4 regions of the Streptomyces sp. NPDC026538 genome follow, and region 2 is predicted to be linked to each of the others. Evidence: riboswitches for the same ligand, from Rfam matches in the RefSeq annotation. Region 2 holds a riboswitch; each other region holds the start of a gene.
The links. A riboswitch is a leader RNA that binds a small molecule or an ion and turns the genes downstream of it on or off. The one in region 2 is predicted to bind S-adenosylmethionine.

Region 1: linked by a shared signal. The riboswitch ahead of ACZ4N4_RS02070 (aminotransferase class V-fold PLP-dependent enzyme) and the one ahead of thrC (threonine synthase) in region 2 are both predicted to bind S-adenosylmethionine.
Region 3: linked by a shared signal. The riboswitch ahead of ACZ4N4_RS26300 (putative leader peptide) and the one ahead of thrC (threonine synthase) in region 2 are both predicted to bind S-adenosylmethionine.
Region 4: linked by a shared signal. The riboswitch ahead of ACZ4N4_RS19415 (amino acid ABC transporter permease) and the one ahead of thrC (threonine synthase) in region 2 are both predicted to bind S-adenosylmethionine.

What each region holds. Positions count from the first base shown of each region.
Region 1 is NZ_JBVHQG010000001.1:443,843-449,633, forward strand. It holds gene ACZ4N4_RS02050 (NYN domain-containing protein) at 1-1,263, opposite strand, end outside; gene ACZ4N4_RS02055 (hypothetical protein) at 1,304-1,543, opposite strand; gene ACZ4N4_RS02060 (rhomboid family intramembrane serine protease) at 1,696-2,439, shown strand; gene ACZ4N4_RS02065 (Lrp/AsnC family transcriptional regulator) at 2,436-2,717, shown strand; gene ACZ4N4_RS02070 (aminotransferase class V-fold PLP-dependent enzyme) at 2,854-4,215, opposite strand; SAM riboswitch class IV at 4,360-4,476, opposite strand; gene trpD (anthranilate phosphoribosyltransferase) at 4,577-5,641, opposite strand; gene qcrB (cytochrome bc1 complex cytochrome b subunit) at 5,774-5,791, opposite strand, start outside.
Region 2 is NZ_JBVHQG010000010.1:152,890-158,680, forward strand. It holds gene ACZ4N4_RS34190 (ABC transporter substrate-binding protein) at 1-80, shown strand, start outside; gene ACZ4N4_RS34195 (DUF3263 domain-containing protein) at 98-331, shown strand; gene otsB (trehalose-phosphatase) at 427-1,278, shown strand; gene ACZ4N4_RS34205 (alpha,alpha-trehalose-phosphate synthase (UDP-forming)) at 1,329-2,753, opposite strand; gene ACZ4N4_RS34210 (glucosyl-3-phosphoglycerate synthase) at 2,836-3,780, opposite strand; SAM riboswitch class I at 3,938-4,100, shown strand; gene thrC (threonine synthase) at 4,119-5,405, shown strand; gene ACZ4N4_RS34220 (MoaD/ThiS family protein) at 5,452-5,727, shown strand.
Region 3 is NZ_JBVHQG010000006.1:588,494-594,284, forward strand. It holds gene ACZ4N4_RS26275 (ABC transporter permease) at 1-398, opposite strand, end outside; gene ACZ4N4_RS26280 (hypothetical protein) at 395-631, opposite strand; gene ACZ4N4_RS26285 (DUF1684 domain-containing protein) at 1,345-2,166, shown strand; gene ACZ4N4_RS26290 (DUF427 domain-containing protein) at 2,274-3,089, opposite strand; gene ACZ4N4_RS26295 (hypothetical protein) at 3,112-3,246, opposite strand; SAM riboswitch class IV at 3,327-3,440, shown strand; gene ACZ4N4_RS26300 (putative leader peptide) at 3,476-3,592, shown strand; gene ACZ4N4_RS26305 (ABC transporter substrate-binding protein) at 3,837-5,456, shown strand; gene ACZ4N4_RS26310 (ABC transporter permease) at 5,460-5,791, shown strand, end outside.
Region 4 is NZ_JBVHQG010000004.1:541,764-547,554, reverse strand. It holds gene ACZ4N4_RS19440 (cytochrome P450) at 1-833, shown strand, start outside; gene ACZ4N4_RS19435 (hypothetical protein) at 1,035-1,844, opposite strand; gene ACZ4N4_RS19430 (hypothetical protein) at 1,987-2,244, opposite strand; gene ACZ4N4_RS19425 (putative leader peptide) at 2,404-2,535, shown strand; gene ACZ4N4_RS19420 (glutathione S-transferase C-terminal domain-containing protein) at 2,736-3,608, shown strand; SAM riboswitch class IV at 3,686-3,797, shown strand; gene ACZ4N4_RS19415 (amino acid ABC transporter permease) at 4,200-5,180, shown strand; gene ACZ4N4_RS19410 (amino acid ABC transporter ATP-binding protein) at 5,177-5,791, shown strand, end outside.

The sequences.
Region 1 (5,791 bases), on a different contig from region 2:
GGTCGAGGCGACGATCACCGGACGGCCCGGCGGCTCGGCGCGCACCAGCTGGCGGATCAGCTCGTCCGCGGTGACACCTGGCTTGGAGAAGAGGACCCTGACCCCGCGCGGCGGTGCGAGCAGCACCGGGGCGGCCAGTTCGGCGCCGTCGAAGACACAGGTGACCTCGGCGCCGGTCTGCGCGGCGAGCTGGGAGAGCTGCCCGAGCAGCCGCAGCCGCTGCTTCTCCAACGGCATCTGCGGATAGCCGGTCTTGGTCACGTTGTAGCCGTCGACGACCAAGTGCGCCTGGGGCAGGGCGAGCAGCTGGTTGAGAATGGCCGGGTCGTTCTCGGAGAGCGCCCGGGCCGCGATGTCCTTCGGGGTCATTCGTCCCGGTTCGACCGCGTCCACGGTCTCGGCGGGCCGCACCGACACCGGCGGCAGCGCCAGTTCGCGGCGCAGCCCCTGGGCCGCGTCCAGGACGGTGTCGAGCAGCAGCCGCACTCTCATGTCCTCGACGCTGCGTCCCTCGCGGGCGGCCCGGCGGCTGGCCTCCAGGGCTGCCTCGACCTCGCCGAGCCGGCCCTTGAGACGCCGGCCCTCGCTCTCGGCGGCGGACACCTGGGCCTGCCCCTCGGTGCGCACCGACTCCATCTCGCCCTGCAGCTTGCGCAGCGCGGCCTGACCCCGCTTGACGTCACTGAGGGCCGCGCGCAGCTTGCGGTGAAGCGATTCCGCTTCCTTCTTCGCCGCGTCCAGCTCGGCGCGCAGCCGCTCCGTGTCGGCACGGGTCTGCGCCCGGGCCCGGTCCAGCTCCTCGCGCAGCCGCTCCAGTTCGGCCCGGCTCTCCTCGTCGGCGCGCTCGGCGTCGGCCCGCTGGGCCTCCTCGCCGGCCGCCGCCACCAGCTTCACCCAGCCCGTGGGGCGCAGTACGTAGGCCGCGGCCGCCACATCGAGCGGGTCCGCGGCCGGGGGAGGTGAGCCGGAGTCGAGGGCGCCGGCGAGTTCCGGCTGGGCCTCTCTGAGCTTCTCCCCGATCCGCTGCCGGAAAAGGGTGTCCGTCTCCAGCGCGGTCGCCATGGCGTTGCCGGCGAACTTGGCCCGCCGGTTCGGGGCGAACCGGGCGTACTGCCGCAGTTGAGCCGGCAGTTCGGCGACGGTCAGGCCGCCGAAGCCGTCCGACACGATCTGCACGACACGCCGTCGCACGCCGTCGGGCAACGGACGGTCAAGCACCTCGGCGGTGCCGTCGCCCGGCCCCCCGCCTGTGGTCTCCACCATCCGTCACACCCCATCACCTGTGCGGGGCCGCCTCCCGGTCTCAGGAGTCGGCACCCGGCCTGTCCACGAGTTCCACCTGGTCCACCGCGTTGCACCAGCGGCAGCGCACCGACTCGATGGTCTCACTGACCACCTCGCGCTCCTCGACCTTGGGCTCACCGGCCAGGTCGAGGTGCACGTACTCCACGACCTTCGACGAGCGGGTCACGTCGAACCTCGTGAGGTTGCCACAGAGGGTGCAGCGCCACCGCGTCGTGGCGGTCGGCAGGGGAACCGTCATCGTGACTGTTCGCTTCCTTCTAGTGTCCGTGACGCGCCGTCCCGACGCGTGTGGCTCGTTACCCTACGGCCTGGCGAGTACTCGACGCCGCCCCGTCCAGGGCGGCGAGGCGATCTGCACCAGTGCATCCCGTTACGTCATGCTCTATGTCCATGATCGGCAACTGGAACACGACGGCCGGCCGGACGCTGCGGAGCCTGAGGGGGACGTCGGCGCCCATGACGTACACCCTGATCGCCGTGTGCTGCCTGATCTTCGTGCTCGGCCCGGCGTCCGGCTTCACCCCGTCCTACGGCACCGGGGACGCCCTGGCGGCCGCCCAGCGCGCGTACTTCCGGCGCTGGGGGGTGGTCCCCGCCGACCTGTTCGACGGTCCGGCGCGGGAGGTGCTCACCCCGGCCACGGCGCTGTTCATCCACGGCAGCTGGGTGCACCTGCTCGGCAACATGCTCTTCCTCTTCGTCTTCGGGGCGATGACCGAGGAACGGATGGGCCGCGTCGAGTTCACCCTCTTCTACATCGGCTGCGGCTACCTCGCATTGCTCGGCTACGCGGCCGCCAACGCCACGTCCCAGCAGTCGCTGGTGGGGGCGTCCGGGGCGATCTCGGCGGTCCTCGGAGCGTTCCTGTACCTGTTCCCCAACGCCCGCGTGACCAGTCTTCTGCCGTTCCTCTTCTTCCTTCCGCTGCGGTTCCCGGCCTGGGTGGTGCTCCCCTTCTGGGCGGCCCTGCAGTGGGTCGCCCTGAACCAGGCCCCCTCCGGCCCCGGCGTGGCCTACCTCGCCCACCTGGTCGGCTTCGGACTCGGCGTCGGCTACGCGTGGGTGCGGTACGGCCGTGGGACTAAAGTGAAGGCCGCCCCAGCTCCGGCACCCGAGGGAGAGAACCAGCCGTGATCACCGCGATCGTCCTCATCAAGACCAGCGTGGACCGGATCCCCGAGATCGCGGAACAGATCGCCGCGCTGGACAGCGTCAGCGAGGTCTTCTCCGTCACCGGTACGTACGACCTGATCGCCATGGTCCGGGTGCGCGAGCACGAGGATCTGGCCGAGGTGATCCCGGGCCGGATCAGCAAGATCCAGGGCGTGGAGGGCACGGACACGCACGTCGCGTTCCGCACGTACTCCCAGCACGACCTGGAGGCCGCGTTCGCCATCGGCCTGGACAGCTAGCGGACGCCGTTCACCCAAGCGCCCCGTCAGGGGCGCGGGGAACTGCGCGCTCAGCCCCCACCGGCCCGCACCGCGGTCGTCTGCGGGTCCGTCGTGGCTGGTCGCGCAGTTCCCCGCGCCCCTTGCGGGGCGCTGATCACACCGCCGGGACGCAGCGGCCTTCTTCCGTGCGGTACGTCCACTTGGCGCCGTGGGCAACCAGTTCCTTCACGGCGTTCGCGAAGCGCTCCACGTGCTCGTCGGGCGTCCCCGCCCCGAAGCTCACCCGGATCGCGTTGAGGGACTTCTCGCCCGGTGCCGCCTCCGGCGCCCCGCACTCGCCCTGGGTCTGGGGGTCGGAGCCCAGCAGGGTCCTGACCAGCGGGTGGGCGCAGAAGAGGCCGTCGCGGACGCCGATGCCGTACTCGGCGGAGAGGGCGGCGGCGAAGTGGGAGCTGTTCCAGCCCTCGACCACGAAGGAGAGCACGCCCACGCGGGGGGCGTCGTCGCCGAAGAGGGACAGGACACGGACCTCGGGCACCTCGGCGAGGCCCTCCCGGACCTTGGCGATCAGGTGCCGCTCGCGGGCGACCAGCGTGTCGAAGCCCGCCTCGGTCAGCGCCTTGCAGGCGGCGGCGATCGAGTAGGCGCCGATGACGTTCGGGGAGCCCGCCTCGTGCCGCGCAGCGCTGTCGTGCCACTCCACGGCCACTCCCCCGTCCGCGCGCCGGGTGACCTTGCGGCTGGCGCCGCCGCCCGCGAGGTACGGCTCGGCCGCCCGCAGCCAGTCGGCGCGGCCGGCCAGGACGCCGGAGCCGAAGGGGGCGTACAGCTTGTGGCCGGAGAAGGCGATCCAGTCGACGTCCAGCTCGCGGACGCTCACCGGGTGGTGCGGGGCCAGCTGGGCCGCGTCCAGGACGATCCGGGCGCCGTGCGCGTGCGCGGCGGCGGCCAGCTCACGGACCGGCCACAGCTCGCCGGTGACGTTCGAGGCGCCGGTGACGCAGACCAGGGCCGGGCCGTGCGGGTCACGGTCGGCGAGGGCCTTCTCCAGGGTCTCCACGGCCTGGCGCGGGGTGCGCGGGGCGTCGAGGTAGCTGACCCGGGCGTCCTGCCAGGGCAGCAGGCTCGCGTGGTGCTCGGTCTCGAAGACGAAGACCTGGCAGCCGGCCGGGAGGGCGCGGGCCAGGAGGTTCAGGGAGTCCGTGGTCGAGCGGGTGAAGACCAGCTGGTCGTCCTCACGGCAGTCGAGGAACTCGGCGACGGTCCGGCGGGCGTTCTCGAAGAGGTCCGTGGAGAGCTGGGAGAGGTAGCCGGCGCCGCGGTGGACGCTGCCGTAGTAGGGCGCGTACGCGGCCACGTCGTCCCAGACACGCTGGAGGGCGGGGGCGCTGGCCGCGTAGTCGAGGGCGGCGTAGGTGACCTCGCCACCGGTGACGAGCGGGACGATGACATCCCGCCCCAGAACGGGCAGGGGAGCACAAACCGACTGGGCGGAGGCGGCGGTGGAGACGGACATGGCGGAACTCCCGTGAGAGGAAGGAAGAAAGGGAAAAGGGTGCGCGGAAGTGGGGGCTCGACGCCCTAGCGCATTCGCTTGCTCACGGGGGACTCCCTCGATGACCAGGATCCCTGGGCTTTGCTCATTCAGAAGAGCGTGAGGGATCCGCGCTTGCCGCAGACCTCGCTGCCTACGGCCTGGTCTTCACCCGGGGCACCCCGCCACGGACGGAGGGTTGCCGGACAGTCGGCCGGGGCCTCATGACTGTCACTCATGACCTGAGTGGAAAACTAGATGAGGTGATCGCCGGCGCGCAACTCCTGTCCGGATGACGGACTGCCGAGGGCGCCGGCGCCACATGCTCTCTTCCGTTGGGCGCCTACCGGTTGGTGGCCGCCGCCCAGCGCTCCAGCACCCGCTTGGCCGCGCCCGAGTCGATCGACTCCGCGGCCTTGTCCATGCCGGCACGGATCTGCTCGGCGAGCGTTCCGGTGCCCGGGTCCAGGGCCACCAGGGCCGCCGCCGAGTTCAGCAGGACCGCGTCACGGACCGGGCCCGTCTCGCCGTCCAGCAGCCGGCGCGCGACCTCCGCGTTGTACGACGGGTCGCCGCCGCGCAGCGCCTCCACCGGGACCAGCTCGATGCCGGCGTCCCGCGGGTCGAAGGTCTCCTCGGTGACCTTGCCGTCGCGGACGATCCAGACGTGGGACGTGGCGGTGGTCGTCAGTTCGTCGAGGCCGTCGTCGCCGCGGAAGACCAGGGAGGAGTTGCCGCGCTCGGCGAAGACGCCCGCGACGACCGGTGCCATGCGCGGGTCCGCGACGCCGACCGCCTGGGACCGCACCTGCGCGGGGTTGGTCAGCGGGCCGAGGATGTTGAACACCGTGCGGATGCCCAGCTGGCCGCGGGCCGCGCCGGCATGGCGCAGCGCCGGGTGGAACTTGACGGCGAAGCAGAAGGTGATGCCGGCCTCCTCGGCGACCTCGGCCACCCGCCGCGGGGTCAGGTCGAGGTTGACGCCGAGCTTCTCCAGCACGTCCGAGGCGCCGGACGCGGAGGACGCGGCCCGGTTGCCGTGCTTGACGACCTTCGCCCCGGTGCCGGCCACCACCAGCGCCGACATCGTGGAGATGTTCACCGTTTTGGCGCCGTCACCGCCGGTGCCGACGATGTCGACCGTGCGGCCCGGTACCTCGATGACGTTGGCGTGCGCGTACATCGTGCGGACCAGGCCGTTGATCTCGTCCACCGTCTCGCCCTTGGCCCGCAGGGCGACGACGAAGCCGGCGATCTGGGCGTCGGTCGCCTGGCCGCGCATGATCTGGTCCATCGCCCAGGCCGTCGCGTCCGCGCTCTGGTCCTGGCCGTAGAGCAGCGCGTTCAGCACCTCGGGCCAGGAACGGCCCGCCGCGATGTCGCCTCCAGCGGGGGTCACAGCGCTCATAAGGCCGCTCCTGATCGTCGTACCGGCAAAAAACGGTGTCAGGCCTACCCTATCCAGCCCCGGGCACGGCGAAGGGCCCCCATCCGTACACCGGACGGGGGCCCTTCGACCGTGGCGTGGCGACGCGGTCGATCAGTGGTGGCCGTGGCC
Region 2 (5,791 bases):
CCACGGGCGACCCGACCGCCGTACTCACCCGGCTCCAGTCCGAGGCCGCGGCGGCGGACAGCCGTACGAACACGGGCTGAGCGTTACGGTTCTCGGCATGGACCGGCAAGAACTGGGCGCACGCGAACAGGCGATCCTCGCCCTGGAACGCCGGGGCTTTCCGAGCCCCGGCGCGAAGGAACGGGCGATCCGCGAGGAACTGGACCTGGCGCCGGTGCGCTACTACCAGCTCCTCAACGCCCTGCTCGACGACGAGCGGGCGCTGGCCCATGACCCGGTGACGGTGAACAGGCTGCGGAGGGTGCGGGACGCGCGGCGAATGGATCGCTGAGGCCGGGGGGATGTGCGGGCCGGTGGGGGCCGAGCGCGCAGTTCCCCGCGCCCCTTGGGGCGCGCTGTCCCGGGCGTCGCCGATAGGGTCGCCGTATGGGTACGCATCCGACGGACAATCCTCTGCCTTCGCCTCGCACCCCCGCTGGTCGCGAAGGGCTCGAGGCCCTGCTCTCGCAGCCCCGCTCCGCGCTCGTCGGCCTCGACTTCGACGGGACGCTCGCGCCGATCGTCGCCGACCCCGAGCAGGCGCGGGCTCATCCGGACGCCGTACCGGCCCTGGCCGACCTCGCGCCGAAGGTGGCCGCCGTCGCCGTCATCACCGGCCGTCCCGTCGAGATCGCCGTCCGCTACGGCGGTTTCGCCGGCGTCCCCGGCCTGGACCACCTCGTCGTCCTCGGCCACTACGGTGCCGAACGCTGGGACGCGGCGACCGGTGAGATCACCGCGCCCCCGCCGCACCCCGGCATCGCCGCCGTCCGCGCCGAACTCCCGGCCGTCCTCGACGGCGCGGGGGTGCACGGCGCCTGGATCGAGGACAAGGGCCACGCCGTGGCCGTCCACACCCGCCGGGCCGACGACCCCCAGGCCGCCTTCGAGTCCCTCCGCGCACCCCTGACGGACCTGGCCACCCGCCACGCCCTGATCGTCGAACCGGGCCGCCTGGTCCTGGAACTGCGGCCGCCGGGCATGGACAAGGGCGTGGCGCTGCGCGAGTACGCGCGGGAGATCGGCGCGGGCGCGGTCCTCTACGCGGGCGACGACCTGGGCGACATCCCGGCCTTCGCAGCCGTGGAAAAGCTCCGCGCGGAGGGCGTCCCGGGCCTGTTGGTATGCAGCGGCAGCGAGGAGGTCACCGACCTCGCGGAGCGGGCCGACCTGGTGGTAGACGGCCCGGAGGAAGTCGTACGGCTACTGAAAACTCTGGCTGAGCTGAGCGCCCCGTAAGGGGCGCGGGGAACTGCGCGGCAAGCCCCCACCGGGCCCGCGCATGCCCCTCATTCCCGCAGTGCCCCCAACTGCTCAAGAAACCAGGCCGCCGGCGGCAACGCCGTAGCCGCCGCGGCCAGCCGCTTGCACCGCTCCGCCCGCTCCGCCCCCGGCAGACTCAGCGCCTCGTGCAGGGCGCGGGCCGTCCCTCCGATGTCATACGGGTTCACGACGATGGCGTCCTCGCCCAGCTCCTCGTACGCCCCCGCCTCCCGCGACAGCACCAGCACGCACCCCTCGTCCGAGACCACCGGGATCTCCTTGGCGACCAGGTTCATGCCGTCCCGGATCGGGTTCACCAGGGCCACGTCGGCCAGCCGGTAGGCCGCCAGCGACCTCGCGAAGTCGTCCTTCACATGCAGCACCACCGGCGTCCAACCCGCCGTCCCGTACGCCGCGTTGATGTCGTCCGCGACCCGCTGCACCTCGGCCGTGTAGTCGCGGTACACCGCGAGGTCCTGCCGCGACGGGTACGCGAACGCGACATGCACCACCCGCTCCCGCCACTCGGGGTGGTCGTCGAGCAGCTGCCGGTACGCCAGCATCCCCCGCACGATGTTCTTCGACAGCTCGGTCCGGTCCACCCGGACGATCGTCCTGCGGCCCTCCCCGATCTCCTCGCGCAGCGCCCGCATCCGCTCGTCCACGTCCGGCTCGTGGGACCGCTTCCGCAGGAACTCCGCGTCGGCCCCCAGCCCGTGCACCCCGATCCGGGTCTCCCCGGCCGTCGGGATCCCCGGGCCCAGCACCGCATGACAGCAGGCCACGAACGCGTCCGCCCACCGCCGGGTCAGGAACGCCGCGTGATCGGCGCCCAGGATCCCGCTCAGCAGCTCCGCCGCGATGTCGTCGGGGAGCAGCCGGAAGTAGTCCGGCGGTGCCCACGGGGTGTGGGAGAAATGGCCGATGCGGAGATCCGGCCGCAGCCGGCGCAGCATCCGTGGGGCCAGCGCCAGGTGGTAGTCCTGGATGACCACCACCGCGCCCTGGCCCGCCTCCTGCGCCAGCGCCTCCGCGAACGCCTGGTTGTAGGCCTGGTACGACGCCCACTGCCGCCGGAACTCCGCGTCGAAGATCGGCTCCAGCGGGGTCTGGTAGAGCATGTGGTGGACGAACCAGAGCATCGAGTTCGCGATGCCGTTGTACGCGTCCGAGAACACGTCCGGATCGATGTCGAGCATCCGGACCTGCTGTCCGCCGGTGTCCCCGGCCGGCAGCCGGCCGCCCTCGGCCCGCCGCACCGCCTCCCGGTCGCCGTCGCTCAGCGCCGCGCACACCCACACCGCGTTCGCGTCCGGCCCGATCGCCGACAGCCCCGAGACCAGCCCGCCGCCGCCGCGTCTGGCGTGCAGGGCACCGCCTTCGCCCACTACATACGAAACCGGGCCGCGGTTGGACGCGACCAGCACCTCAGCACCGCCGGTGAAAGCCATACGCCACAACCTAGCCCGGCCCGGAAACGCTCAAACGTACGGCTACGCCCGACGCGCCGCCGTATACGGCCGTACGACGAAGTCACGCCACCCGGCGCTCGGCGTACTCGGCGATCTCCGCCATCGGCGGCCGTTCCTCGGTGTCCACGGAGTAGGTGCGCGGTTCGAAGCCGTCCTCACCCCGTTCGAACTGGGTGAGGGAGGGGCGGATCAGGTGGCCGCGGGCCAGCCGCAGCTGGGCCGTGCGGTAGATCGCGGCGGACATCCGGCCGAGGGCCTGGCCGTCCTGGTGACGGTGTTTGCGGACCCCCACGTCGACCTGGGCGAGGGCGTCCAGGCCCACCAGGTGCAGGGCGTCGACCAGCATGCCCAGCTCCACGCCGTAGCCGACCGGGAAGGGGAGCTGTTCGAGGAGCGAGCGGCGGGCCGCGTACTCGCCGCCGAGCGGCTGGACGAACCCGGCCAGCTGCGGCCAGTGCATGTTCAGCAGCGGGCGGGCCATCAGTTCGGTGACCCGGCCGCCCTGTCCGGCCGATCCGGCGAGCGGGCGGTCGTACATCGCCTTGACCAGGTCCACGTCCGGGTCGGTCAGCAGCGGGCCGACGATCCCGGTGACGAAGTCGGAGGAGAAGTCACGTAGGTCGGCGTCGATGAAGCAGACGATGTCCCCGGTGGTGACGAGGAGGGAGCGCCAGAGGACCTCGCCCTTGCCGGGGACGGCGGGGATGCGCGGCAGGATCGTGTCGCGGTGCACGACCCGGGCGCCGGCCGCCGCGGCCACCGCCGCCGTACGGTCGGTGGAGCCGGAATCGACGACCACGAGCTCGTCGACGAGCGGCGCCTGCCGCATCAGGTCGTGACGGATGATCGCGACGATGTCGCCGACGGTCGCCTCCTCGTTGAGCGCGGGCAGCACCACGGAGACGGACTGCCCGGTGCGCTGCTTGGCGGCGAGTATCCGGTGCAGCGGGCGGTCGTTCATGGACCAGGAGCGGGTGGCCAGCCAGCGCTCGACTTCTTCCAGCACAGTCAGCGGCTCCTCACTGTCACGATCACACTGCGAGGTGTGATCCATCTCGCGGTTCGGACGACACTCTCAACTGTCCTGGCCTTCGGTTACAGTCTTGAACAACGCCGATGACCATCGCATGTCCTGGGGTCACCGGTCGTTGACAACCGCATACCGCTCATCCAGAGGGGCAGAGGGATACGGCCCGATGAAGCCCCGGCAACCCTCCAGTCGGTTACTCGTGGATCGCTGATCACTGTCGATCACTCGCGAGGCTCCCGGCTAGGGAAGGTGCCAAATCCGTCTCACGGCGAGATGCGTCGTGAGGAAGATGAGGAGAAAGGGCCTCGCCTCACATGGCTGTGCAGACTGCTGCGACCACCACCGACTCCACGACCGTCGATCTCGGTCCCGCCACTGCCCTGAGCTGCCGCGAGTGCGGCCACCGCGTGCCGCTCGGCCCGGTGTTCGCCTGCGAGGAGTGTTTCGGCCCGCTCGAAATCGCGTACGACTTCTCGGGCTACGACACCGAGGAGCTGCGGAAGCGGATCGAAGCGGGTCCCGCGAACATCTGGCGTTACGCGCCGCTGCTGCCCGTCCCCGCGGACGTGGCGACCAAGCCGAACATCAACCCGGGCTGGACCAAGCTCGTCCAGGCCGACAACCTGGCGAAGGAGCTGGGCGTCACCGGCGGCCTGTACGTCAAGGACGACTCCGGCAACCCGACGCACTCCTTCAAGGACCGGGTCGTCGCCCAGGCCGTCGAGGCCGCGCGCGCCTTCGGCTACACCACGCTCTCCTGCTCCTCCACCGGCAACCTGGCCGGCGCGGTCGGCGCCGCCGCCGCCCGGGCCGGCTTCCGCTCCTGCGTGTTCATCCCGCACGACCTGGAGCAGGGCAAGATCGTCATGGCCGCGATCTACGGCGGCGAGCTCGTCGGCATCGAGGGCAACTACGACGACGTGAACCGTTTCTGCTCCGAGCTGATCGGCGACTCGGCCGGCGAGGGCTGGGGCTTCGTCAACGTCAACCTGCGGCCGTACTACGCGGAGGGCTCCAAGACCCTGGCGTACGAGATCTGCGAGCAGCTCGGCTGGCGGATCCCGGACCAGCTGGTCGTCCCGATCGCCTCCGGCTCGCAGCTCACGAAGATCGACAAGGGGCTGCAGGAGCTGATCAAGCTCGGGCTCGTCGAGGACAGGCCGTACAAGATCTTCGGCGCGCAGGCCGAGGGGTGCTCACCGGTGTCGGTGGCCTACAAGGCGGGCCACGACGTGGTGCGGCCGCAGAAGCCGAACACCATCGCCAAGTCGCTGGCCATCGGCAACCCTGCCGACGGGCCGTACGTCCTGGACATCGCGCGTCGTACCGGCGGTGCGGTGGAGGACGTCACCGACGAGCAGGTCGTCGACGCGATCAAGCTGCTCGCGCGGACCGAGGGAATCTTCGCGGAGACCGCGGGCGGGGTGACGCTCGGAGTCACCAGGAAGCTCATCGAGAATGGGCTGATCGATCCGGCGAAGTCGATCGTCGTACTCAACACGGGTGATGGACTGAAGACGCTGGACGCCGTGGCGGGGACCGGGCTCACGGCGACCATTCGCCCGAATCTCGAGTCTTTCCGCGAGGCCGGGCTCGCCTGAGCCAGCTGTAAGAAACCAGGGCGTTGCCCCGATCGGAGGTTCAAACGTGAGCGTCACCGTTCGCATCCCCACCATCCTGCGCACCTACACCGGTGGTCAGGCCGAAGTCAGCGCCGAAGGCGGCACCCTCGGCGAGGTCATCTCCGACCTGGAGAAGAACCACACCGGGATCGCCGCCCGTGTTCTCGACGACGAGGGCAAGCTGCGCCGGTTCGTGAATGTGTACGTCAATGACGACGACGTGCGGTTCGAGCAGGGACTTCAGACGGCGACCCCGGACGGTGCGGGCGTCTCCATCATCCCGGCCGTGGCCGGCGGCTGACCTGCTGACAGGCTGATCGAATGACCGAACATTACCTTTGGTAACGCCGATCACCCACTGTTCA
Region 3 (5,791 bases), on a different contig from region 2:
CTGCGCAGCAGCCCGCCCAGTACCCCGCTGACGATGCCCACCGTCAGTCCGACGGCCAGGCCGATACCGGCGCGTTGCAGCGAGATGGCCAAGTCGGGTCCGAGGACACCCTGTTGCCACAGGTCGGCGGCGGACTTGACGATGGAGGTCGGCGCCGGAGCATAGGTCTTCCGCAGCGCTCCGGCCCTCGCGAGGATCTCCCAGGCGATGAGGATCACGACCGGAGTGGTGTAGATGCCCAGCGGCCAGCGCAGCCGCTCGCGGAGCGTGCGCAGCGGGGTCCGGCGGCGGGCGTGGCTCGGCAGGAAGACCTCGCGTCCGGGCGCGTTCGGCGTCTCTGCCGAGGTCTCCACGATCGCCGGGACGACGGCCGGCCTCTTGAGGCTGACCTCGGTCATGCCGCCACCTCCAGCACCTTGCTGTAGTGCGAGGCGTCGCCGACGAGTTGCTCACTGCGCCGCCCGTCGACGCTGGCGTTGTCGAGGTTCACGTCGGCGAACACGATCGCCTTGTGCTCGTCGAGGGCATGACGGAGCGCCGTGACCGTCGCGGGGTCGGCGGGCGCGGCAAGGTCGACGCCGTCGACGAGCGCGCCGATGCGGCCCGTGAGCTTGCGGATGGTCGGAGGCATGAGGAGGTCCCTCTCAAGGAATGGGGCGCACTGCCGGGTGCGGAGAGCCGGGGTGAACGGGTGACGGGCGGCGGTGAACGGCCACGAGGCCGGTAGTCGGTCCGGTCGCGAGCGGGGCCCGACGACCGCGCGAGGAGTACGAGGCGAAGGTCGGACGGTGCAGGGGAGGTCGTGCGACCGCACCGTTCGGCGCGCACCGCCCGCGGTGCCCTGGGGAGGTCCGCCCGGCCCGCACCACTGGCCCGGCCCGCACCACAGGCCCGGAGAAACCCTCGGCCGCAGCTGACGGCATACGGGGAGACCTGGAGCGGGAGGAGAACGCGGTCGTGCGGGGATGACGCGGTTCCTGACGGAGGACACCGCTGGGATGGAGGCTTCGCCCGGCCCCTTCCGGAAGTACGCCTTCGGCGCACGGCGGCCGCTGCCGAGAGCCGCTTGTGCGGATCAGCGACCTGCCTTCCGGATCAGCGAGACGCCTTCCGGATCAACGACAACAGAACGCGCTGGAGACGTGCGCCAGGTCGATGTGGCGCCTCCGGGTCAAATCCATACGCGGGGTCATGGAACGTGAGTTGAGCAGACGCCCACCCTGTCGGTCAATAAGTTCCGGACAGGTCTCACATTGCGGAAACGTGGAACTTCTCCTGGCGGGATGACGCGCGTCGGCCCGGCTGTTGTTCGAGAGACAGAACGCGCAGCTGGAGGGATCCGACATGACCGTTCAGGACGTCGACCGGGTGAGCTTCGTACAGGACTGGGAGGAGTGGCACCGGCAGAAGGAGGCGGTGCTGGCCGGCCCGCACGGGTTCCTCGCGATCACCGGTCTCCACTGGCTCGGCGACGAGCCCACCCGGTTCGAGGACGCGCCCGGTGCCTGGTCGAGCACCGCCGCCGGTGTGGTCGTCGCATTGGACGAGGGCGAGGAGGTTACCGTCGACGGGCAGGCCGTACGCGGCCGCCACGACTTCGGCGTCCTCCCCGAACGTGCCAGTGTGTACGTCGGCTGGGGCGACGCGGTGATCGAGGTCGCCAAGCGCGGCGGACACGACATCGTGCGGCCCCGCCACCCCGGCAACGCGCTGCGGACGGCGTTCACCGGGACACCTGCCTACGATCCCGACCCGCGCTGGGTGCTCTCCGGCCGCTTCCTGCCCTTCGGTACCCCGCGCCCGGTGACCGTGGGTGCCGCCGTCGAGGGTCTGGAGCACGTGTACGACTCCCCCGGCGAGGTCGAGTTCGAACTGGACGGCGCCGTGCACCGGCTCACCGCGTTCAACGGCGGGACGCCGGGAGCCCTGATGGTGCTGTTCACCGACAAGACCTCCGGCGTGACCACGTACGCGGCCAACCGCTCCCTCCGGATCGCCGCCCCCGACGCCGAGGGCAGGGTGACGATCGACTTCAACCGCGCCGCCAACCTGCCCTGCGCCTACACGGACCTGGCCACCTGCCCGCTGCCGCCGGCCGAGAACCGGCTGCCGGTCGCGATCGAGACGGGCGAGAAGCTCCCGCTGGAGCGCGGCGGCCGCCGCTGACGGAACCGCACGTCTCGCTGGCCCCCCGCCGCCGTAGCCGTGCTCCTCGGCCGGCGGCGGGGGCTGTCTGCGGGTGCCGGCCGCCTCGATCCCGCGGTCGTCTCTCGTCAGGTGCGCTGTTGCTCCGTGAGCGCCTTGGTGAAGTGTGTGACGGGGCGCTCCACCCGTTCCCCGTCGAGGGTGATGTCGACGGCCTCGTTGTAGAAGGCGAGGAGCCCCTGGACCGCGCCGACCGCGGGCAGCGGGTCCGGATAGCTCCAGACAACGTTGGGCGGGACGTCGGCCTCGCCGCGCCACGACCAGTACTCGGCGGTGCCCTTGTAGGGGCAGCCGGTGTGGTGGTCGGTGGCTTCGAGCAGGTCGAGGCGGACGTCCTCGCGCGGGACGTAGTAGCGGGTGGGCAGGCCGGTCTCGAAGAGCAGAACCGGCCGGCGGGTGTCCGCGACGACCGTGCCGGCGATCTCGACCACCAGGTGACGGCTGCTGGGGATGGCGTCCACCCGTTTGTGCGGGTCACGGGGGTGGATGAAGATCTCTTCCTCCTCCTCGTACCAGTGGTCCAGGCCCCGTCCGACGCGCCGGAACCACTCGAAGGCGATGTGGCCGGCCAGGTCGGCGGCCGGGAAGGTCCAGGCGGCGTTCTCCAGCAGCTCGCCGTCGACGTGGAGGTCGTAGAAGATCCACGAGCCGGTGTGGGTGCCGGCCGGGGGGTTCTTCGCGGGTCGGAGCAGGTCCTCGCGGACCTCCGCGCGCGGGAACGCGTACAGCGGTACGGGCACACCGGGCTCCCAGACGAGGACGGGATGGCGGCTGTCCACGATGGTGACGTCACCCTTACGGCCCCGCACCCAGCGCTCGCTCGGCTCCCACAGGAGCCCCTCGGGCGTGGTCCGCACGGCCTGCGCGGTGGGGAATGTGGTCATGACCGGCTCTCCTTCGGCTTGCTCACGCGGTGACTTCGGCGACGTGGGGGCGGTTCTCCCGCCAGGCGGCGAGCTGCTCGGGGCGGCCGAAGACCCGCAGGTACTCCTCGACGTTGCCACTCGCACGCTCCCACGCGTCCACCATGCGTCCCGGCACGTGACACGATCCCGTCTTCTCGAACAGGGCGCCGGTTGCGGCATTGACGTACGACAAAACCGATCCGTACGATCGCCAACGGCATTGAGTGTCAGCGTCAAGCCCTGGCTCGCTGACCGGCAACCCTCCCCCGCGGTGGGGTGCTCCAGGTGAAAGCCCGGCGGGGTCACCGACGACTCCCGCAAGCGCGTGGCCCCGTGACCGGGGCCGGAGACGAGGAGGGACCGGCATGCGACACAGCGATGACCCGGCTGCCTCCCCCGCCGACGCCACGGCGTACTCCCGGCTCTCGCGTCGGCGCCACATCGATCTGAAGCGCTCGACCAGCTGCCTCTGTCGGGTCTGACCGGCCCGCCTGCCGCCGGCTGACCCTCGTCACCGGCCCCGGCCCCTTCGCGCCGCCTTTCCCCCGCCACCGGTCCCCGGTGTCGTCCACCTGCCTCCGTTTGTCCTCCGTCTGCACAGCGCTTCCCCCGGCCGGCGCCGATCCGGCCGGGGCCGCACGCCTCTGCACGCCCTTGCACGGCCGTGCCTCGCGCCCCGAAGCCCGGCACCCCGTGCCGGGTGACACGAGTAGGAGAAAGCCCTCCGTGACTGCACTTGCGGATTTCAGACCCTCCCGATGGGCGCCCCTGGCCGCGCTCCTGACCACCAGCGTCCTGCTGACCGCGTGCGGTTCGGGCGACGACGGTTCCGGCGGCGGAAGCGGCCAGGCGAAGTCCGGCGGCACCCTGACCTTCGCGGTGGGATCCGACGCCGGTTGCGTGGATCCGCAGCAGGTCGGAAGCAACGACACCATCTACTCGGTGCGCCAGATCGTGGACTCCCTGACCGACCAGGACCCGAAGACCGGCAAGATCGTGCCGTGGCTCGCCAAGAGCTGGGACATCAGCGGCGACGCGACGACGTTCACGTTCCATCTGCGGCCGGGGGTCACCTTCAGCGACGGCTCGAAGCTGACCGCCCAGGTGGTCAAGGACAACTTCGACGCGGTGCCGGACCTCGGCGCCCTGGGCACCCTCGCGGAGGGCTACCTGAGCGGTGTCAAAAGCACCACCGTGGTCGACCCGCTCACCGTCAAGGTGTCCTTCAAGCAGCCCAACGCCCAATTCCTGCAGGCGACTTCGACCCACTCGCTGGGGATCGAGTCGTCGGCGAGCGTGAAGAGGTCCCCGCAGCAGAAGTGCAGTGACGGTGTGGTCGGCTCCGGGCCGTTCGTGCTGAAGCAGTACGTGCAGAACCAGTCGGTCACCCTGGCCAGGCGGGCCGGGTACGACTGGGGTTCCTCGCTGTGGTCGAAGAAGGGCGAGGCGTACCTGGACAAGCTGGTGTTCAAGGTCGTACCCGAGGCCGGGGTGCGAGCCGGCAGTCTGCAGTCCGGTCAGGTGGACGTGATCAGCAGCGTCGGCAAGGCCAACGAGGCGGCGCTCAAGGGCGGCCAGGTCGCCCTCCAGAGCCGGGCCAACCCCGGCGTGGTGTTCGGTCTGGGACTCAACAACTCGCGGCCCCTGCTGAAGGACACGAAGCTGCGCCAGGCGATCCTGGCCGCCGTCGACCGGAAGCAGATCGCCGACACCGTCTTCCCGACCGGCACCCAGCCGGCGACCAGCATCCTGGCGCACACCACGCCCGACTACACCGACCTCTCCACCGACCTCGCCTTCGACGCGGCCAAGGCCAAGTCCCTCCTGGATCAGGCCGGTTGGCAGGGCGGCGGCGACGGCGTCCGCACCAAGGACGGCAAGAAGCTGAGCCTGACCATCACCTGGTTCCCGAACGCGGCCACCAACCAGCCCGCGCTGGAGCTGGTCCAGCAGCAGCTCAAGGCCGTCGGGATCGACGTGGTGCTCAAGCAGCTCCCGGTCACCCAGTTCGCCACCACGCTCCAGTCGGGTGACTTCGACGTGGTGTGGGGGAACACGACCCGCGCCGACCCGGACATCCTGCGCGGCTCCTTCTCCACCCAGCTGGGCAACTTCTACCACCTGCCCGCCAGTTCGCTGGACACGGCGCTGTCCGCACAGGCCGCGACCACGGACACCGCGAAGCGCAGGCAACTGGTGACGGAGGCACAGCGGTTGATCGTGCGGAACGCGTACAACGTGCCGGTGGTGGAGCTCCAGACCCAGCTGGGCGTCGCGAACAAGGTGCACGACCTCGCATTCGACTCGGGCAGCCGCGTCCAGCTGCACGACACCTGGATCGGCTAGCGGATGCGACGCTATGTGATCAAACGGCTGGCGCAGGCGGTCGGGGTGCTGTGGGCGGCCTACACGGTGTCCTTCCTGGTGCTGGACTTCCTGCCCGGCGACCCGGTCTCCGCGATGGCCGGGGCGGGAGTGGACTCGGGGGAGGTCGACCCGGCCCAACTCGCCAGGCTGCGTCACGAGTACGGCTTCGACAAGCCCGTGCTGGTGCAGTACGCGGAGTATCTGGGCCGGGCGGTGCGCGGGGACTTCGGCGACGCGGTCTCCACCGGCCGCCCGGTGACCTCCACGCTGGCCGACGCGCTGCCGCAGACGCTCCAGCTGACCGGTGCCGCGCT
Region 4 (5,791 bases), on a different contig from region 2:
TCGAGCGGGAGACCGACCGCCTCATCACCGCACTGGAACCGTCCGGCGCCGCCGAACTGCGCCGGACCTTCGCCGGACCGCTGGCCGTCGCCGTGGTCACCGAGGCGCTCGGACTGGTCGGGGCCACCACGGAAACCGTCCTCGCCTGGTACGACACGATCGTACGGTCCGTCTCGGACATCACCGAAGGACTGCAGGCGGGCCCCGCGGGCGCCGCCGCCTACGCGGAACTGCGGGCCGCCGTCGAGGCGACGGTCGCCGACCGGCACGCGTCCTCGCTCCTCGTCTCAGCGGCCGGCCGGCTGACACCGTCCGAAGTCGCCTCCAACGCGGCCGTCCTGATGTTCGGCGGTATCGAGACCACCGAGGCGATGATCACCAACGCGCTGCTCCACCTGCTCGGGAACCCCGGCCAGCTCGCCCTCGTCCGGGCCGAACCGACCCTGCTGGACGGCGCGATCGAGGAGTCGCTGCGCCTGGAGCCCGGAGCCGCGGTGGTGGACCGCTACGCCACCCGGGACGTCGTCCTCGGTCCGGCCGCCGTCCGCCGCGGCGACCTGGTCACCGTCTCCCTGACCGGCGCCAACCGTGACCCGGCCGTCTTCCCCGACCCGGACCGCTTCGACGTCCGCCGGGGCAACGCCCGTCTCCAACTGGCCTTCGCCCACGGCCCGCACCACTGCCTCGCCGCCCATCTCGCCCGCCTGGAGACCCGTATCGCCCTCCGGTGTCTGCTCGAACGCCTTCCCGGACTGCGCCTCGACCCGGAACGGCCCGCCGCGCCGTACGGCCTGGTGTTCCGCAAGCCGCCCAGCCTGCACGTGCGGTGGTGACGGTCCCGGCGCACGCGTACGACCGCTCCCGGCCCCCTAGTGCTGCGGCAGGCAACGTTCGCCCCGTCCCGACGCCCGGCACGCACTCTCGCCGCACCGGCCGAAAGCCCAAGTACATCCAGTACGAGGACTTCCGCCCGGCACACGGGGAGCACGCACCGGACGCCGCTCCTTGACGGGCAGACGTCGCCTGCCGCGGCACTAGTCGAACTGGCTCGGCATCGGCGCCGGGGTCTTGCCGGACAGCACGTCCTTGAGGCGCTGGGCGCCGGTCTGCACGGCCAGTGCGGTGCTGTCGTGGTCGACGCCGGACAGGCCGCCGTTGGTGACCGCCGCCCCGGAGGCGCCGATCCGCAGCACCGCCACGTCCGTGGTGTAGGTGGCGGACTGGCCGTTGGCGTTCCCCTGGACGGTCACCGTCAGGGCCTCGCGCGCGTCGCCCGACTTCGGCACCTTCGCCGACACGACCTGCACGGTCCGCCGGCCGCCGTCCTTGCCGGTGGCCGTGAACTGGTTGCACTTGTCCGGCAGGGTCTTCAGCCAGGCCAGCGTGGCGTCCAGGTTCGCCGAGCCGTAGTCGCCGACCTGGTACAGCATCCGGGAGTCCTCCGAGGTGAACCCGCGCAGCCCGGAGGCGCCCGAAGCGCGGCCGAGGAGGCTGTCGGAGTACAGGGCGTCGAGGAGGCGCTGGCAGTCGGCGGCATCCGACTTGGCGGTGAGGAAGGCGGCCACGTCGACCTTCCCGACCAGCATCGAGTTGCGCCAGGTCGCCGCGTCTTTGGCCAGCTGCCAGTTGTCCTCGATGTCGGCCGGCGTGATCAGCGCGGCCTGCGCACCCGCCCTGGTGAGGGCGGGGGTCGCCGACGGGGACGCGGGCGAGTGCTCGCCGGCGGGCGAGACGGACACGGCCTCGGGGCCCCCGCTCTCGTCCGTGCAGGCCGCCGTGGCGAGCAGGATCCCCGTCGCCAGGGCCGAGACGAGAACACGCACGGGTCGGGACGGACGGATCATCGCGACTGCCTCCTCGGGAACGCGGTACGTCGCTCCGCGGGGGCAGCGGTGCTGCGTCACTGCGCGGGCAACGGCGGTACGTCCCTCCACGCCACCATCCGGCACGGGCGCCGACCACCCGCGCGTGCCATCCGGGTGAGCGTCATGATCCGGGAACCGTGATCCGCACCTTCCGGCTGCCGCAGCGCGGGCACACCGCGTCGGTGAGCGGCGACCGCACGGCCCGGCCGGCCTCGTCGACGTACTCCTGGGTGCTCCGCAGGTCCGGGTCGGCGATCGGGTCGGTGAAGAACACCGCCTGGAAGGTGGCCTCCCAGACCTCGCCGCACCGCCCGCAGGCGAACACGAAGGTCTCGGGCACGGCGCCGGGCACGGGCCCGGGACCCGGGGGCTCGCTCATCGCATCCGGCTCCTGTCACTCGGCCTGCGCCTCCAGCGGACATCCCCTGGCGCCCCGCGGCAAGCCGGGCCGGCCGTCCCAGGCGTGGACGCCCCCTTGACGGCACGCGGAGGCCGATCGACACTCCAGGTGGGAATCCTAGTGAAAAGGTAGGGAAAGATGGGTCGGCTGCGCACGGTCACCGGCAGACAGCGCCGAGGGAACCGCACGCCCTGCCCCGTTCCGCTGCTCACCTCCCGCCTGCACATCGACCTGCAGCGCGTGTGCAGCGCCATCAGCCGCACCGGCTGAGCACCCTCCGCCGGCCGTACCCGCCGCCGGCCGTACCCGCCGCCCGGCCATGACCGGCCGGGCGCCCGTAGCCGGCCGCACCCGCCGAACGCCCACCCACCGAGCGTCCGGCCCTCGGGCGCCCGCCCACCGAGCGCCCACCCACCGACGAACGCTTCCGCCGCGCGTACGTCCGCGCGCCTCTACCCCCGGGGAGACGCATGTCCATCACTCCGCTCGCCGCCGTTCCGTCCGTCCGCACCGGCCCCGCCTTCCGCGGGCGCATCGGCCGGGACGCCCGCAGCGGGCACTACGCCGTGCCGCGCCGCTACCGGCTCCACCTCGCCACCGCCTGTCCCGACGGCCTCCGCATCGCCGTCGGCCACAGCCTGCTGGCCCTCGACGACTGTTGTCCGGTCACCTTCCTGGCCGCCGTCCCGGACTGTTCCGACGGCAGCCACTCGGCGCTGCGCCCGCTGTACGAGGCGAGTGCCCACCACTACTCGGGTCCGGCCCTCGCGCCGGTGCTCAGTGACGACTGGTCAGGCCGGATCGTCAGCACGCACAGCCGGGACATCCTGCGCGACCTGGACCGCCACTTCGGCGACGGCGGCGTCCGGCTGTACCCGTGCGGTGCCGAGGCCGAGATCGAGGAGGTCGAGCGGCTCTGCGCGGAGGACATCGAACAGGCGGCACAGCACGCCGGCCGGGAGGGCGGCGACCCGGAGGCGCTCGAGACGCTGCTGGCCGCCCTGGACGAGCTGGAGCACCGCCTGACCGGCACCGAGTTCCTGGTCGGCGGGCAACTCACGGCCGCGGACGTCGAGTTGTGGGTGTCCCTGGTGCAACTCGACACCGTGCACCGCAACCACCTGGACGCCGCCGCCGTGCACGCCATCGCCGGCCACCCGGTGCTGTGGGCCTACGCCCGCCGGCTGGCCGCCCACCCGGCCTTCGGCGCCCATCTGGACCTCGACGGCATCGCCCGCCGCCACCACGGCCGTTGCCAGGGCCTGGAGGCCGCCGGCGCGGCCGTCCAGATCCTGGACTGGGCGGGCCATGCGGCGGACGCTCCCGGCGCTTCACGCAGGTGAGAGCGTTCCGAACCGTTTCGCCAGTCGGACAGGCGTTGACATTCGTTCGGACGGCTGCCTAACTTACGGACCAGAACGGTCAAGAGCGTCAGCATCAAGCCCTGGCTTGCTGACCGGCAACCCTCGCACCGCGGTGGGGTGCCCCAGGTGACGACCGGACCGGATGACGATGTTCGGTAAGCGCGAGGCCCCCAGGGGCCGCCACAACAGTGACAGGTGACGGGACATGTACGCAGCTTCCAGGTCGGCCGAGGGCCGCACCCCGGGCTGCGTACAGCCGTATCCGAGCCCGCTGGTCGCCGACCGCGCCGTCGACCTGCTCCGCGTCAACAGCGCCCTGTGTAGCGCGTGTACCGCACCGGGCCGCGCCCGCTGTCGGGTCTGACCAGGCCTTTCCGCCTCGCCCGCAGCGCGGCTCCCGCAGCCTCGCGTCCCAGCGTCCTCGTCGAAGCACCGGCCGCCCCGGTGTGAAGCCGTCCGCCCCATCCCGTGTCCCGCGCGCCCCCGCGCACCTGTGCCGTGTCCCGACGCGGTGCGGTGCCGCGGCCCCGGCTGTGTGATCCGGGGTGTCCGACTCCGCCGGAGCCCGCCATGAGTGAACCCCCAGGCGTCCTGTCCGTGGCCGAGGCGCCACCGCCCACTGACGCACCGTCAAAATCTCTGAAAAGCCAGCGAGTTCAGCCACTGCGCCGACCCGGCCGGTGGATCGCCACCGCCGTCGTCCTGGTGCTCGTCGCGCAGTTCGTGCACGGACTGGCCAGCAACCCCTTCTACCAGTGGGACCGCTTCCGCTACTGGTTCCTGCGCCCCACCATCCTCGACGGGCTCGTCGTCACCCTCGAAGTCGCCGCGCTCAGCGCCGTACTTGGCCTGCTCGGCGGCGTCGTACTCGCCCTCGCGAGGCTTTCCGGCAGTCCGGTGCTGCGGGCGGTCAGCTGGACCTACACCTGGCTGTTCCGCTCGATCCCGCTGATCGTCCTGCTGATCTTCCTCTACAACTTCTCCGCCCTCTACAAGACGCTCAGCCTGGGTGTTCCCTTCGGTCCGTCCTTCGTCACCTTCGACGAGTCGAAGCTCGCCACCGACATGGCCATCGCCGTGATCGGCCTCAGCCTCAACGAGGCGGCCTACGCCTCCGAGGTGGTGCGCGGCGGCATCCTCTCCGTCGACCAGGGCCAGCACGAGGCGGCCGCCGCGCTCGGCCTGCCCAAGGGCTACCAGTTCACCCGGATCGTCTTCCCGCAGGCCCTGCGCTCCATCGTGCCGAATTACGTCAACCAGCTCATCGGCCTGATCAAGAGCACGTCCCTGGTGTTCTACGTCTCGCTGCTCGACCTCTTCGGCTCGGTGCAGTCCATGGGCAGCACCTACCCCGGTGACATCGTGCCGCTGCTGCTCGTCGCCACCGTCTGGTACCTGATCCTGACCAGCGCCGTCTCCGTGGTGCAGTACTACGTCGAGCGGTACTTCGCCCGCGGCGCCACCCGCACGCTGCCGCCGACCCCCCTCCAAAGACTCCGCACCGGCCTGGCCGGCCTGCGGGAACGGATACGCCGGGAGGCCGCCGTATGACCACCGCACCGGAGAAGGCGCCGGACATCGCGCCGGCCGCCCTGGAGATCCACGACGTCCACAAGTCGTACGGCGCCCACCGCGTCCTCGACGGCATCGACCTGACCGTCCGTCCCGGCGAGGTCACCGTCGTCCTCGGCCCGTCCGGCTCCGGAAAGTCCACGCTGCTCCGGGTCGTCAACCACCTGGAGAAGCCCGAGTCCGGCTACGTCAGCGTCGGCGGCGAGCTGATCGGTGTCAAACGCCACGGCGACGGTCTCAAGGAACTGAGCGAACGCGCCATCCTGGCCCAGCGCAGCCGGATCGGTTTCGTCTTCCAGAACTTCAACCTGTTCCCGCACCTGACGGTCCTCGACAACGTCGCGGCCGCCCCCGTCGCCACCGGAAAGCTGACCAGGCCGGAGGCCCAGCGGCTGGCCAAGGAACTCCTCGAACGGGTCGGCCTCGGCGAGCGCGTCGGCGCCTATCCACGCCAGCTCTCGGGCGGTCAGCAGCAGCGCGTCGCCATCGCCCGCGCCCTCGCGCTGCGCCCCGGGATCATCCTGTTCGACGAGCCGACCTCCGCGCTCGACCCCGAACTGGTCGGCGAGGTCCTCGCGGTCATCAAGGAC